DNA from 3 places in the Alkalihalobacillus phoenicis genome. Region 1 is predicted to be linked to each of the others. Evidence: riboswitches for the same ligand, from Rfam matches in the RefSeq annotation. Region 1 holds a riboswitch; each other region holds the start of a gene.
What was found. Region 1 has a riboswitch for cyclic di-GMP ahead of AA0017_RS14885 (EAL domain-containing protein). Riboswitches for the same ligand answer to the same signal wherever they lie in the genome.

Region 1 (5,527 bases):
AGCATACCCTCTTCGTGAATTAGTAGAGTTAGATGAACAGGCGAAACTAAAGGATGAACATCGGTTTGATGCGATCAAATACACGATATTTTTTGAAGGGAAGAGCATTAAACCACCAAATGATCTTTATCATGTCCCGCTAATGAAGTTAATTCCTGACCGTTCCGTCACTCATCTCTCTTCGCTTCATTTAAAGATCAAAAGTGGAATGGGTGCAAAAGAGCATTTAGCGATGAAAGCCTTATGGTGGATTGAACAACTGTTTGTCCAAGGGGAAGTAAAGATTGAAAATGGAATCTTAGTTGATTCATTAGGATATAGAGGTCCGCAAGAAAAAGAGCGTTTTATTTTAAGTGACAAAGCTTTACTGGCGAGAAAACAAGTGGTCATCCAGCAGATTAAACTAGCTAATGAAGACAAAATAAAATTAGATGAGAGCATGGAACAGTCTACTAAAGCTCTCCGGGACTTGAATAGCATTATACATCGTGTGAAGGAATCAGAGGCGTTTATGACGTTGGAAGAAGAACGAAGAGTACGATTGGAAAAGTTAGCTGGAAAGATTGAACAAAAGGAAGTATTGGAGTCCGAGCAAAGAGAGTTGGACGTGAAAAAAGAAAAGTTAATCCATCAGAAAATCGAGCAAGAAAATGTACTGAATGAATTAGAAAAGGAAGAACAGTTTTATAAAGAGCTTGGACAAATGTCAGATAAATACGAAAAGCTTCATAGCTTAAGGGAAAGAACGGCAAGTGATCGAAACGACTTGGACGAGCAAAAGCAACTTACGAAAGAACTGGATCAACAAGAAGAGGCTTTAGAAGCTAAGATTAGACGGTTGGAACGGAAAAGCAGTGGAATCCAAGAATCAAATTGATTCGGTGCACGATAGAATAAAAGCTAAAGGAAATCAGCTCCAAAGCTATCAAGAAGATTTAGAACTAAACAAAGAACAGATAATCAAATGTATCCAAGAGCTGAATGAAATGAAGGGCCTTGTTGCTGAAATTTATGATGAGTGCTCATCTAAGTTAGAAGGTGGGGAGTTATTAACGCTTGCGAAGTTACGTAATAACAGTGAATTAGGGAAAGCTAATTTCGATTGGGCCCGCTCTGAAGATGGGATTGACCCAGCAGCAGAGGCAAACTATGAAACGATAAATGAGGAATATGAGCGATTAGCTAATGAGTATAATCGAACAAAGCTATTGCTTGAGCAAGATACAGCACGGACACAAGAGCTAAAGAATAACCTAGAGATCACGATAAACATGCGAGTTCTAGAAATTCAACAGCGCTTTAAAATGTATATGAATGAATTTCAATTTGAAGGGGATGTTAGTTGGGAATCCTATGAGGACCGAAGACAACGGACACTTTTTAAACTATACATTAAAGCAAGAAAAGAAGGGCATAAAGGAGCCTTAGAGGATGTAAGTGTCAAAGCACGTGGGGGGAAAGTGGGAAAAGGGGTATCTGGTGGAGAAGAATCACTTAGTTCCCTTCTATTTGCTTTAGCACTCCTACAAAACTTACAAACGACCCCAGGTTTTATTGTCCTTGATGAGTTTGATAGTGCGTTAGATGAAAATAGAAAAGTAAAAGTATTTGATTTATATGTGGAACAGTTGCAACGAAAACTCATTATTTTAACGCCAAAGTCACATGAATCAACATACCATAGCCGTTTTTCAAAAGCGTTTATCGTCAAACATGACCCAACTATTCCGAAAAGCAATGTGGTAGGGATTGTGAAGGCTTAAGTATAGCCATACAAGCATATAAATAAAGTAGGGATTACAGAACGATAAATAGCTATCTTAGCAATTGAAAACAATTTATATAAAAAGTGATGAGCACAAAAAGCTACATCACTTTTTTATTATAATAAACTAACCTAAATTATTGGGACACTATAAAACACCTTCGAAATGGTACACTTAAACAAAGTACTAATTCGGAGGTGTTTTTGCATGGGCAAAAACGTATATTCAAATGAGGTTAAGTGGTCAGTTGTGAAAGATAAGATGAGTGGTCAGTTTACTAACCGTGAGATCATGGAGAAGTATGGGATTAAAAATGTATCCCAAATCAAAACGTGGATGAAGTGGTATCGTGAAAATCAGGTTCATCGATTCGAACAACCAATAGGAAAACAATATTCATATGGTCATGGGCCTGACAGTTCAAGTAATGAAGAGAAGAAAGAACGTCAAATGAATCACTTAAAACAGGAAAATGAAATCTTAAAAAAGTATTTGGAGATCGAAAAGGAGTTGAGAAAGAAATCGTCCTCCAACTAGTCCAGACTTTACGAAAAAAATATACAGTATCAGCTATTTTATCAGCTTTAAATGTTCCCAGATCCACCTATTATCGCTGGGCATCTGCGCAATCAGTCGAGTTGTCTAAGGAAGAGGAAACGATTATTTACCTTTGTGAAAAAACAAAGTATCGATATGGTCATCGTAAAATCAAGGAGCTACTAAAACGTGACTATCTGATCAAATTAAACCGCAATACCGTTCAACGGATCATGCAGAAATACCACCTTCAATGTAGAGTCAAGCAAAAAAGAAGGTGGAAAGCTCAAGGGGAATCTGTCGTTATCGCGCCAAACTTATTACAGCGAGAGTTTCACGCAAGCAAGCCTAACCAAAAGTGGGTAACGGATATTACCTACATTCAATATGGTCCAGACACCTTATATTTATCAACGATCATAGACTTGTTTAATAATCAAATCGTTGCTTATAAGCTTTATACTCATCAACAAATCCCTTTGGTGATTGATACCTTGGATGAAGCACTAGAAAAGCGAGGGAACCCTAAAGGAGTCATCATCCATTCCGATCAAGGAAGTGTCTATTCTTCTTATGCTTATCAAAATCGGATAAAAGAAAAGCATTTAGTCAGTAGTATGTCACGCCGGGGAAACTGTTGGGACAACGCTGTCATTGAATCTTTCCATTCGAACCTGAAATCAGAAGAATTTCAGTATGTTAAATTCAATTCTTTGTCTTTAGAAGAAGTAAAGGATCGTGTAGATCAATTTATGAGGTATTATAACGAAGAGCGTATCCAAGAAAAATTAGGCTACCACACACCAATAGAGTTTGGTGATATGGCAGCCTAAGAAGGTGTTTTATTACTGTCTCAAATGACTAGGTCAGTCTATAAACCCAATTTCTTTTATCCCTGAGAGAAGAGAGAGTAATATTGGGAAATTTACATCTTTATAGTTAATTAATGGTTGTTATAGTGGGTAAAAATACCTATAATGTAAGTAGGTATAAAACGGTTTCAAATTGATAAAGGCAAACTCATCGAAAGGTGGGGACGCAAAGCTATAGGGACTAACGGATCTTGATCCTATGTCAGCCAGTTACCGAATTCCCACATTAGTGCTTATTTTTAAAAGTGGCTTGCTCGGTTTCTTCGAGTGGGTCACTTTTTTTATAAAAACGAGAAGGAGGCTCAGGGATATGGTCCAAAAAAGGGATGATTCAAAAGATAATGGAGTGTCAACTAAATATATTCAACAGTTATCATCAAGTTTTGCTATATTGGAAAATATAACAGAAGGAGTTCTGGTCTTAGACGAACATTGGTGTATTATATACGTCAATCATAAAGTTGAGAGGTTTGTTGGGAAAACAAATGATGAGCTTATTGGTAATATTCTTTGGGATTTATTCCCTGAATCAAAAGTAGATAGTAATTTTAGTAAGTACGCACATCAGGCAATGGCAAAACAAGTTCCCGTTGTGTTTGAAGAATATTTTAAACCAGCGAATGTATGGCTAAAAGTTAGAGTGATACCTTGGAATAAGGGGTTAATTTGTTATTCATTTAATATTACTGAGCGCAAAAGCTTTGAGAGATCAATTGATTATATTGCTTTTCATGACTTTTTAACAGATTTACCTAACCGCAGGTATTTTGAAAAGAAGTTACAACAAATAATAGAGGAGTCGAATCAAAACAAAAGCTCCTTTGCTTTGATCTCATTAGATATGGATCGATTTAAAAATATTAATGATACATTGGGACATCATATCGGTGATCAATTAGTCATACAAATGGCTGGAACATTAATTCAACAAATGGGTTTAAAAGGATTTATTGCCAGGCTAGGAGGCGATGAATTTGCCGTCATTTTAGATAAGCAGTTCCAGACCGAAAAAGTGGTAGATAAGATAGTTAAAGATTTTATTACTCATTTAGAAGAATGTCCTTTTAAGATATCTGATCATGAATTTTATGTAACGGTTAGTTTAGGAATCAGTTTTTATCCACAACATGGTACAGATGTTCAATCCTTATTAAAAAAAGCTGATATCGCTTTATATCGGTCAAAAGAACAAGGTCGAGATACATATCGAATTTATCATCCGGACATGGATATCGACAGTTATAAAAGGTTTTCGCTTGAAAAAGACCTGCGTATGGCGATTGAAGGAAACAAGTTAGAATTGTATTATCAACCACGAGTGCAAGCAGATTCTGGAAAAATGATAGCGGCAGAAGCACTTGTTCGTTGGAGACATCCGGAATGGGGGATGGTCTTACCGAAAGATTTTATTTCAATAGCGGAAGAGTCTGGACTTATATTCCCACTGACATATTGGGTTTTACGAACGGCCTGTAAGCAAATAAAAGCATGGGAACTTGGAGGAGCTCCGATTGTTCCAATCTCTATCAATATCTCAGCTCATCAGTTTTCAGCATCAAATTTAATTGATAATATTCAACAAATTCTTAAGGGAACAAAAGTAGATGGGAAATGGATAGAAATAGAGATTGCAGAAACATCTATTTTGAATAACCAAGACTTAGTCGAATCAACGATTGCCGAATTAAAGAAATTAGGGATAAAAGTGTCATTAGATGACTTTGGAACGGGCTATTCTTCGCTTGCTTATTTAACGCAATTTAAGGTAGATGTCTTAAAGATAGATCGGCATTTTATTCGGAATATTACGACGAATGAATCTGAAGCTACTGTTGTAAAGTCAATCATTCGCTTAGGACATGGTCTAGGTTTAAAAGTAGTGGCTGAAGGAGTCGAAACACATGAGCAGCTGACTTTCTTAAAACAGCAAGATTGTGATGAAATACAAGGTTTTATTTATAGCAAACCGGTCCCTATACATGAGTTTGAGAAGTACCTCCGAAAGCCAAAGTTAGCCTTAACTAGTTATGAAATTGAAATAAATTATAAGAATAGAAGAAAATTTTTCCGGATCATTCTTCCTTTTCCTCTAAGCTCACAAATGACGATTATCAAAATAAAAGATAAAGATATTAAATTAGGCTATTCGGAGGTGGTCATTGAAGATATTGGACTTGGGGGGATTTGTTTCTTATCACATTTATGTTTAGCTGTAAATGAAGAGATTATTTATCAATTTGAGACCGAGGTTTTAGGAGAGCATATAAGGGCTTCTGGTTGTATTGTTTGGAGACAAGAGGTGGAGAGGAACACTTACCGATATGGGGTAGAATTTAATCGTGATACGAAGGA
Region 2 (5,527 bases), 1.8 Mb from region 1:
TGATGCTTCCACTACTCGCTACAGATGCAGCCGATGCAAGCTGTTTCACTTCTGACAACCGCATCGTCGTATTACCGACAGTCGAATTTCCTGTCGCTGTCACCAAATTCGAGTTCGAACTCGTGACTGTTTTCGCTAACATTTTCGAAGCACGCATGACGTTATCAAAAATATTATTTCGGAATGTATTAAATTTTGTATTAATTTCGCGATAACTTTCCATTTTCCAGTTGATTGTTTGTTGCTCGCGTAGCATTTTATTCATCGGCATTCTTTCAGCCGTCATTAAATTATTGACTATCTCCTGGATATCCATCCCAGAAGCCATACCAGCCATTCTAATTCCCATTTTCCCACTCCTCTACCTGTTTCCTCTTACTTACTATATCGGTATTTGTCGACTGTTTGTTTACGTTTCTTCCTAATTCTCTTACAAAAAAAAGAACTGAATTGAATCAGTTCCTAGTTTCTTCTATATAATAGATTAAACTCGTTCATCTACAATTAATCCGACATTGCGTAACATGGAGGCGACCATATCGAGAAAAACTTCTGGGGGAATTTCTTTGACAACTTCGTCTGTATGCGTGCTTATAAGTTGAATGTAAACACGGTCTAAATCGTCATGGACGTTGAATTTCACTGAAGTTTGATTTGACTTTAAGAGCTCATTCATACTATCGACTTTCTTCATTAATACTTCTGCAGGAATAGCCCCTTGGTAGTTTTTCTTAAATTCCGTTTCTCCTTTAGTCACAATAGAAGTTGGAGTTTCAAAGTTAAATTTAAATTGGGCATCATCACTGGCAGGTTTGGCTTTAAATAAAGCATAGGCATCAGTTGTTGGCTTAATCTCCATTTTTGTATCCTCCACGTCTCATTTTTACTTATATCGGACATAAATTTGATAAATAAAGAGGAACAAAGGCCTATTATAGTCACAAAAAAGAAAAAAGCTCCCACGAAGGAAACTCTTTCCTATAATTTAATATCAATTGAATGACCTAAATGTGGCTGAGCCGCTCTTTCAACCGCATTTACATCGGCTGAGCTCATCAATTTTTGGATCGCTTGACCTTGCTGCTCAGCTTGCCCTAAGTTTTGTTTTAATAAAGAAACTCCTACTTGTTGCTGAACCTTGCCTTGATTTAGAGCGATTGATAATAGTGGAATATCGATTTTAGAACCCTCCCATTTGATTGTAAAACAAAAATGGCTGAATGATCTTACCCGCTGAAAACGCAGACGAATGGAATCCAATCGCCCTTCTTTATTTGGTAAATTATACATAAAAAACAGCATTCCGTCTAGATAAAGGTCCTCTTCTACAACCTACTTATTCACCACTACATATTTTTTTAAGGCATCTAATAACTCTTTTTCCGAATAAGAATGTGGCTCAAACTCGACCCCGTACATACAGCTTTGCTGACGATCCTTCCTCCAAATGAGCTCACCCCTTAGACGAAACGGTTGATCAAGAATCATAAACTTCAGCAAAATTTCCGTTGCAACAGGAAGCTGAAGTTCTGAAATGATTTTCATCCCTTTTAAACTCATATCGATGATTTGAATCGCTCCTGTATTACTTTCCACCCCTATACCTTGAATACTCTTAATACTCATCGTTCCAACGAGCGGCTCTTTAAAAAGCAATCGAAACCCTTCATTCCGTTTAAAAATCCCATCGGCTGGATATTTCATTCCTCACACCCCTTATGTAAATATTTCTTTTCAACTAATTTAGTTGGGCATTCAAATAGTCTTCAAATTCATTGTTTGATAAAGGGTGGCTAAATAAAAATCCTTGCCCTTGGCTACAGCCTTGTTCACTTAAACTAATCAACTGTTCTTGGCTTTCAATTCCTTCTGCGATGACATTCATATTTAATGCTTGGGCAATATCAACAATTCCTTTAACAATCGCCAAGCTTTCTTTATTTACATGAATGTCACGTATAAAGGACGCATCGATTTTTAACGTATCGACAGGAAGATGTTTAATATAACTAAACGAGCTATAGCCAGTCCCAAAATCATCAATTGAAATATGAACACCTAAATCGCGAATTTCTTGAAGCGTCTGGACCGTATTATCTAAATCAATCATAATACTTTCTGTCACTTCTAATTCCAACCATTTTGCATCTAATTCGGTCTCATCAAGGATCATTTTAATCTTCTCAGCTAAATTCGGTTGCGAGAATTGGCGGGTCGACAAATTGACCGATAATGTTAAAGGTGAGTGCCCTTGGTTTTGCCACTTTTTATTTTGCTTGCAACCCTCTCTAAGGACCCATTCACCAAGTGGGATTATTAAACCAGTTTCTTCTGCAATCGGAATAAACTTATTCGGGGCAATCCTGCCTAATTCTGGGTGCTCCCAACGGACAAGGGCTTCCATCCCAATTAAAGCTCCTGTCTCGATATTTTTTTTAGGCTGATACTCTATATAAAACTGCTCTTGCTGAATCGCCTTCCGTAGCTCATTTTCGATCAAAATTCGTTCCAATGAGCGTTCTTCCATATCGGAATGAAAGAAAAGAAAGTTATTTCCTCCTTGTGCTTTGACCGTATAAAGGGAAATATCCGCTCTTTTTAACAATTCATCGACACTATTTCCGTCAGAAGGAAAGAGGGAAATCCCAACACTACACGAAAGTTCAACCATTCTTTCTCCAATTTCAACAGGGTCTCGAAAGCTCTCAATAATTCGTTGTGAAACGACCTCTACTTCTTTTTTGCTAGATAAACTAGTAAGTAAAATTGTAAATTCGTCTCCGCCAATTCGGGCGACGATATCAGAAGAACGCAGGCATTGCCTAATCCGCTTAGCTACTTCAATTAAGGCTAAGTCACCGACCTCATGCCCGTATGAATCATTGATGTATTTATATTTATCAACATCGATATATAAAACCGCCAATTGGAGGTGGGAGTGCTTCAGGTTTTGTATTTCTTTCCGTAAGCGGTCAATAAAAAAACGACGATTTGGCAATTCTGTCAATGTATCGTGATAGGCCAATTGATAGATTAAGCGTTCATTCTTTTTCCGCGCGGTCACATCACGAATCACTAATAAAAAATACTCACTTTTTTCCTGCTCATTATAAATCGGATTTAACTTCGCTTCCGCATCAATATACTGTCCTGATTTTCGTTGAATCCGAAATTCTAATTCAGTAGATGTCCATTCCGCCCCACTCATTCGGGACATTCCCTCACTAAAATGTTTGCGGTCTTCTATATGAATCCAATCGAGTAAATTCGTCTTGGCTTCTCCTTCTAGACGCTCCCCTAAAAACGGAATCGATGAAGGCGAACAATAAAGCACATTCATGTTTGAATCGAGCGTCACAATTAGATCAGAGGAATTCTCGGTAATCAAGCGATATTTCTCTTCACTTTTGCGAATATCTTCTTCCATCTGTTTTTGGATCGTGATATCGTTTCGAATAGAAACATACTGATAAGGTTTTCCTTGTTCATTTAAAAAAGGGACAATCGTCGTATCGACCCAATAATAAGAACCATCCTTCGCCCGATTTCGTATTTCCCCTTTCCACGTGTCTCCCCTTGCAATCGTTTTCCACATTTCTTTAAAAAAAGTAGCAGTATGATAACCTGAATTTAAAATACGGTGATTTTGACCAAGTAGTTCCTCCAATGAATACTGAGAAATTTTACAAAACTGCTCATTGGCATAAAGAATCACACCACGCTGATCCGTCAATGCCACAATCGAGGATTGGTCCAACGCATATTTGACATCTCTTAATTCCCTTAAAACCTCTTCCTTTAAACTTACTTGTTGCTCCACCATTTGAATTCCCCCATATGTTCTTTCTAAGAAAGCTCCCCAAGTAATCATCTTTGTAAAATAAAAGCAATGACAAAAGCAAATTGCCCTCTTGTTTCTGTTTGTTTAAATAAAAAAAAGACCCTCAACTTGACGGTCGGTTGCACTACTCGCTCCCAGCTATTTAAGTGCCCACATACAAATAGCCATTCCTCGCTCCCAAATCTATGTATATTTTACTAGATCCTCTAATATCCTTAACTCTATTACAGGACTAAAAAACTAAAGATCAATTGATATTCAGTGAACATTTTTTGATAAGTTTGAGAATACTAAAAAGCGAGAAAAGGTGGAGTTGGTTTACTCCGCCAGCTACATGCCCTACGCGTTCCGCGGGTGAGTCGGGAGCCTCCTCGCTCATCGCTGTGGGGTCTCCCGTCCTTCACTATTCCCACAGGAGTCTCCAGGCATTCCGCTGGCTCCGTTTTGGTAGACCCAATAAGTGACTTCACTTAGTAGGCCTTTGAGGTTGTTGCTAATAATGAGATAGTTATAGCTTCCAGTTCTAATGGACAATAGGCTGTAATTGTTTCTCTAGTAGAGATACTTCTTCTTTTAATTCGTTTAATCGGGTGTTTAGTTTGTTTTTTTCATTTATGGATAGCTGAAAATCACGGGCGAATTCGGCTATTCCTTTCATTTTATGGAGTTTTTCTTCTATTTTGGCTAAGATTTGGTCTTGTTGCTTTGCGTATTGTAGTTGAGATTCTAGGGATTTTTTATGTTCTTGGGTTTCTTTGTTCATTTATATGTCCTCCTAGAGTGGCTAGCTGCGGAATTTATGATTTATTCTATTATAGATCGGTAAAAACAATAGAATAATTAATAAAGGTTCACAATAAGATTTTACCACTTTCAATTGTACTAGCAAAAAATTGCTCACTTGCTCAAAAAGAAACAAAGTAACCTCACTTGGCCACTCTAAGTATTACTCATCCATATTCTACTGTTCTTTTCTTATCAAAAAACCTTCTGAAAGTGGCTGGAGCTTCATCCCAAAGCAGTCAATCTAATTATATTTAATTATTGTCCCATCTCTAAATAACTCATATTCTTTTCCTGAGAACGGTTTTAAATTAAATAATTCCTTCCGCTCATTGTCTTCAAACCCTTTGCCATTAAAAAGAAAATCCCAAATGTTTTTACTCAAACCAAATTGAATATTTATTCTTTTAGATTCACACGCAAATAGACAATTTAGATAATTACTTACCGTAGATGTCTTATCAAATAAAACAAATTCTATTCCATTAATCTGTTCCTGAGTTAGTTTAATATTTTTAATATCATTAGAATTAAGCCACTTAAGTTCTTTTAAATTAACTGCAATAGTATTCAATCCAATAAAATAAAACCAAGTAGAATAGTGTAATAAAGTAATCTCAGGTTTCTTATTAACTTTATCATTGTATTTTGGGTCAACATAAATAAGTTCCGACTGTTTATTAATATCATCTTTTAAACGAACTACAGAAGTGTAAACCTTAGAGACCATTAAGAACTTGAGTTTATCTTCTAACCACATATTCCCCTTTTGACATTGTTCCAACCCTTTTTTAATTGTACTTTTAAGGTTCGTTCTTTGATGATTAATCCAACTTCCTTTTGATTCAAGAATGACATATTGCCCCAATGAAGTCATCATAATAAAATCAGGAGAACCTTTAG
Region 3 (5,527 bases), 2.4 Mb from region 1:
TGACGACGCTTTTGTTTAAATAATGATAAAAACCCCATACTGTTCACTCCGAACTTTAATGATCTCTCTTTTTGTTAAAAACCACTTATATGCAAATACCACTGAATCAAGTCATGTCCGTAAAAATAACTGAGTAATGTGCCGAGTACGATAAAGGGACCAAACGGAATCGGTTGTTTTCGCTTTATTTTTCCAGTTAGCATCAAAACTCCACCAATCGCCGCACCAAAAAAACAGGAGAAAATAAACGCTAACAAAACCAATTCAAAACCAAGGGTTGCACCAAGAAGGGCGAATAATTTCACATCGCCACCGCCCATGCCGCCTTTACTAATGACAGCGATTAAGAGTAATAAACCAAACCCAACAGCCGCTCCTAAAGGTAGCTCCCACCAATGTTCAAAAGGGACAACAAACAACCGAAGCCCGATAAAAAAAGGACTAAAAAAGAGCAATAGCTTATTGGGAATCAGCATATATCGGATGTCCGTCACGATAATAATCATCAATAACGAGATTAATAGGAGAGCGACAAGAAGCTCCAAATCAAACCCGAATTGCCAAAAAGCAAAAACAAATAAAGTCGCTGTACTCAGTTCAATCAGTGGATAAAGCGGAGAAATCGGTGCCTGACAGCTCCGACATTTCCCCCGCAAAAATAGATAAGAGAAAAGCGGGTATAAATCCTGTGCTTGTAAAGTTCGATCACAGCTCGGACAATAAGAACGAGCTCGAGTGAATAAATTTCCGTTAGGCAACCGCAAACCGACTACATTATAAAACGAGCCTAAACAAAGCCCGAGTACCGCTAAATAGATAATGATAAACAGCTCCACACCCGCTCCTCCTTTTTAATGACTAGTTGAAAGATTTTATGGAAAAAGCCTATCTGTAAGGATAGGCTTTTTGTCTTTTATTTTAAGACTATTACTATTATATAGATTAAATTTAGTTTACTATTCGGTAGTGCACGCCTCTCTACCTAATGAAGTAAGCTCTTGAGAAGTTTTCTCGTTTATTTCACATTCTCCTGAAAAATTAATAGATACAGCATCGGCACCATTTGTGCCAGCCCCAACAGTCACTGTATAATCATCAATGTTACCATCTTCACTAGTATCCCAGGGATCTGTAACAACTCCTCCATCTAAGTAATCACCTAAAACATTATGAGCTAAATCTCCTGACGCCCCACTAGTCCCAGCCTTATACAACGTCGCAGCACTCAAAATCTGCTGAGCATTCGCTACCGCTGCATCCTTCTTACTATTCTCAATAATATTTCCAATACTCGGAATAGCAATAGCTGCAATGATCCCTAAAATAACAACGACTGCTAGTAATTCAACTAATGTCAATCCTCGTTCGTTTTTTACTCTTTGTAATAACTTTTTCATCCTTTTTTCCTCCTCATAATAATTGGTATTGTTTTTGATGCTAAGATTGTGTTTGTAATTGTCCATACAAAAAGGCCAATTACTTTATTTACAAACTTGGCCGGTTGCACTACTTGCTCCTGACTATCCAAGTGCCCACATACAGATAATCGATCAACACATCCAATTTTATAAGTTGTTAAAAAAGCTATTAAACCATTAAGAGTTAGCTATTTTAATTTGTTTATTCAATATATCGAACAAAATGAATCTAAGAGAATCTTATCTAAATTAGGTCTATTTGTCTAGTCTTTTTTATTCAAAAATAAAAAAGATTGACTGCCTAAGATAAAGCTTTTTCCGCTTATCTTCATCACAGAAGTTTTTTACCCAATATGTTGAAAAAGAGTAAACATCGGAATGATTATCGCCATGACGATTGTACCGACAATGACGGCTAGTCCTACAATCATGACGGGTTCGATAAACGCTTTTAATTGGTCGGTTCCGGTATCGACTTCAGCTTCGTAATAATCTGCCACTTTTTCCAACATCGTATCCAAAGTACCAGTTCTTTCGCCTACTGTTATCAGTTGAGTAACGAGTGGCGGGAACACCCAATGAGCTTTCATAGGAACAGCAATCGATTCTCCTTTTTCGAGATGAAGGCGAGCATCTTTTAAGACTCGATTCACGACCTCATTATCAACAATTCTTTCCACAACCTCAACGGCATTTATAATCGGCACCGAGCTAGCAAAAAGAGAACTTAAAAGCCTTGTAATTCGGGCTAATACTGCTTTTTGAACAAGTTTCCCAAGTACAGGAATTTTCAAAATAAATAGATCAAAATAATAGCGATATTTCCGATCATTTTTAACCAAGACGAGCATCGTTCCGATTATGATCCCCATTCCTAACAGAAGCCACCAGAATTCACTAATCATTTCACCAGCTCTCATGACAATAATTGTAATTAACGGGAGTTGCTGATTCATGTTGGCAAACATACTAGCAAACATCGGAACGATAACGGTTAAGAGAAAAACAACTACTACTAACGCAAATAAACTAACTACGAGTGGATAGGTCATCGCGGCAGTGATTTTTTGTTTCGTTCGATACTGCTTTTCATAATCATCGGCAAGCCGTTCTAAAATATCATCGAGATTTCCACCCATTTCTCCGGCATAAACCATATTCACAAATAATTCTGGAAAAATCGCGGGATGCTTTTTCGTTGCTTCTGATAAAGAGATTCCACTGTTTACATCCTCTGTTACCCCTGCTAATGCTCCCTTTAATGCCTTACTCGTCGTTTGCTCAGCGGATATATTTGTCGCCGCAACGATCGGAATTCCAGCTTTTAACAAAGTGGAGAATTGCCGTAAAAACAAGACAAAATCTTGAGTTTTAACTTTTTTTAACCCGAGATCGAGCTCTTTAAATAATAATTCATTTATCGGATCAAGCTGCAGGACGATAACCCCTTGCTCCTTTAGCTGAAGTCTTGCCTCTTTTATCGTTTTCGCTTGTAGTTTCCCAAGCACTTTTTCTCCATTCACTTTTTTTCCTTGGTATGAATAAAGCCCCATTAAACCGCTCCTTCAGTCAAATAAGGTAAGACCGTTTCTTTGCTAACATGATTTTCTTTAATCAGTTGATTAATTGACATCTCTAATGTATGCATCCCTTGAGCTCGGCTCGTTTGCATTACACTGCGTATTTGGTAAATTTTCTCATTACGAATTAAATTACGTACTGCCCCATTGTTTATTAAAATTTCCGTTGCTGCGACTCGGCCTGAAAAGTTTTTTTGCTTAAATAAACGTTGGGTAATGACCCCTCTTAACACCGAGGCAAGTTGAATTCGGACTTGAGCTTGCTGGGTATGAGGGAACACATCAATGATCCGATCAATCGTTGAAGCCGCATCGGTTGTGTGAAGAGTCCCTAACACAAGATGCCCGGTTTCTGCAGCCGTTATCGCCGTGGCAATTGTCTCATTATCTCGCATCTCACCGACGAGAATGATATCCGGATCCTGTCGTAAACAACTTTTTAACCCGTTCGCAAAATTATTCGTATCTGACCCAACCTCACGTTGATTAATCACACATTTTTGGTGTTTATGTAAATATTCAATCGGATCTTCTAATGTAATAATATGACGGTTAAAGTTCCGGTTCACATAATCAATCATCGATGCCAATGTCGTCGACTTCCCACTACCAGTTGGACCTGTTACTAAGACAAGGCCGTGCGGTTTTTGGGAGAGCTCCTTTAACACATCAGGCATATTCAACTCTTCTAAACTAGGTATGGACGTTGGGACAACTCGAATCGCTAGGCAGACACAACCACGCTGATAATAAGCATTCACACGATAGCGGGATACGTTTGCAATCCCATAGGAAAAGTCTAAATCCTTCTTCTCTTTAAATTGCTCCCAGAGATTCGTTGGGATTAACGCTTTCGCCATATCTTTTGTATCATCAGGCTTTATCATAAGATCATTCGCTTTTTGTAACTCTCCATTTATACGAAACATGGCTGGAATCCCAACTGTAAGATGAATATCAGAAGCCCCTTTATCAAAAGCTTCCGTCAACAACCTCTCCACTTTTTTCTTCAATTTCCCCCACCCCCATTAATGGTCAAAAGCTACCTTTAATACTTCTTCAATCGTTGTATATCCAGCTTCGACTTTTCTTAAGCCATCTTCTACTAATAAAACCATGCCTTTGTTTTTCGCTTCTTCCCTAACTGCATGTAATGATTGCTGATTCATCAAAAGTTCTCTTAATCCTTGGTCCAATTGGAAGAGCTCATGAATCGCCATTCTTCCTTGATAACCACTATCATCACAAGCAGGACAACCTTTTCCGCGATAAATCTTATTAGTCACGATTTGATATTTTTCTAATAGTTCTTTTTCCATGACAGTCGGTTCATAACTCTCTTTACAGTGACTACATACTTTCCTAACTAAACGTTGCGTAACGACACCCGATAAAGCCGAGACAACTAAATAAGGCTCCATTCCCATATCGATCAACCGCGGAATTGAAGCAATCGCATCATTCGTATGTAAAGTACTAAAAACGAGATGTCCCGTTAATGAGGCACGAATCGCAATCTCTGCTGTTTCTTTATCACGAATTTCACCAATCATCACAATGTTTGGATCTTGCCTTAAGATTGAACGTAATCCGGTCGCAAAATTAAGTCCAAATTGGTTATTCACTTGTACTTGATTAATACCTTCAAGCTGATATTCAACTGGATCTTCAATCGTCACAATATTGCTTTCTTCTTTATTAAGATGCTGAAGGGCTGTATATAATGTTGACGTTTTCCCTGAACCTGTCGGACCTGTTAAGAGAATTAATCCCGATGGTTGCTCGATTAACTTACGAAAAGTCGCTAAATTATATCCATTAAAATCTAATTCCGATAAATTCAAGACGAGCTGACTTGCGTTTAATAAACGAATCACAATCTTTTCACCAAAAATCGTCGGCAAGGTGGAAATACGTAAATCCATCACTTCTCCTTCAATCGAAAACTTCGTCCGACCATCTTGTGGCAAACGATTATCGGTAATGTTTAAGTTCGCCATAATTTTAACCCTTGCGTTCAAAGCGGAATGAATCCCTTTTGGAAACGTACGAACAGTCTTTAACCGGCCGTCAATACGGTAGCGAATAAACACACGATTTTCAAATGGTTCAATATGAATGTCACTTGCCCGTTGTTTATGTGCTGAAAACAATACTTGATTGACGAGCTGAATCATCGGTGCCGCTTCGTCCGATATTTGCTCATCCACGTCATTTAAATCCTTTTCTGCTTCTTGTGACAGTTCTTTAACGACTGAGCTATCAAGCTGGTAATACCGCTCAATCGCTCGCACGATCTCTTCCCGTAAAGCTAACACAGGCTCAATTTGAAACGACGTCATCATTCGTAAATCTTCAATCGCAAAAAAATCCATTGGATCGGCCATCGCGACCACAATTTTATTGCCATTTTGACTTAATGGGATCAACTCATTTTTGGAGGCAAAATCTTTAGGTACGAATCGAAACAAGTGCGGTTCAAACGGAAAACGATTTAAACTTACTCGACTAATGCCAAGTTGAACTTCA

Region 2: linked by a shared signal. The riboswitch ahead of AA0017_RS00230 (EAL domain-containing protein) and the one ahead of AA0017_RS14885 (EAL domain-containing protein) in region 1 are both predicted to bind cyclic di-GMP.
Region 3: linked by a shared signal. The riboswitch ahead of AA0017_RS02965 (type II secretion system protein) and the one ahead of AA0017_RS14885 (EAL domain-containing protein) in region 1 are both predicted to bind cyclic di-GMP.

What each region holds. Positions count from the first base shown of each region.
Region 1 is NZ_CP154853.1:3,140,773-3,146,299, reverse strand. It holds gene AA0017_RS14900 (AAA family ATPase) at 1-877, shown strand, start outside; gene AA0017_RS14895 (hypothetical protein) at 855-1,763, shown strand; one part of gene AA0017_RS14890 (IS3 family transposase) at 1,974-2,250, shown strand; one part of gene AA0017_RS14890 (IS3 family transposase) at 2,250-3,136, shown strand; cyclic di-GMP riboswitch class I at 3,307-3,393, shown strand; gene AA0017_RS14885 (EAL domain-containing protein) at 3,486-5,527, shown strand, end outside.
Region 2 is NZ_CP154853.1:53,618-59,144, reverse strand. It holds gene AA0017_RS00250 (flagellar hook-associated protein 2) at 1-349, opposite strand, end outside; gene AA0017_RS00245 (flagellar protein FlaG) at 485-859, opposite strand; gene AA0017_RS00240 (YjfB family protein) at 979-1,290, opposite strand; gene AA0017_RS00235 (PilZ domain-containing protein) at 1,333-1,704, opposite strand; gene AA0017_RS00230 (EAL domain-containing protein) at 1,739-3,823, opposite strand; cyclic di-GMP riboswitch class II at 3,946-4,029, opposite strand; gene AA0017_RS00225 (hypothetical protein) at 4,365-4,604, opposite strand; gene AA0017_RS00220 (hypothetical protein) at 4,869-5,527, opposite strand, start outside.
Region 3 is NZ_CP154853.1:664,671-670,197, reverse strand. It holds gene pilM (type IV pilus biogenesis protein PilM) at 1-38, opposite strand, end outside; gene AA0017_RS02970 (prepilin peptidase) at 75-836, opposite strand; gene AA0017_RS02965 (type II secretion system protein) at 957-1,397, opposite strand; cyclic di-GMP riboswitch class II at 1,487-1,570, opposite strand; gene AA0017_RS02960 (type II secretion system F family protein) at 1,763-2,971, opposite strand; gene AA0017_RS02955 (type IV pilus twitching motility protein PilT) at 2,971-4,011, opposite strand; gene AA0017_RS02950 (GspE/PulE family protein) at 4,027-5,527, opposite strand, start outside.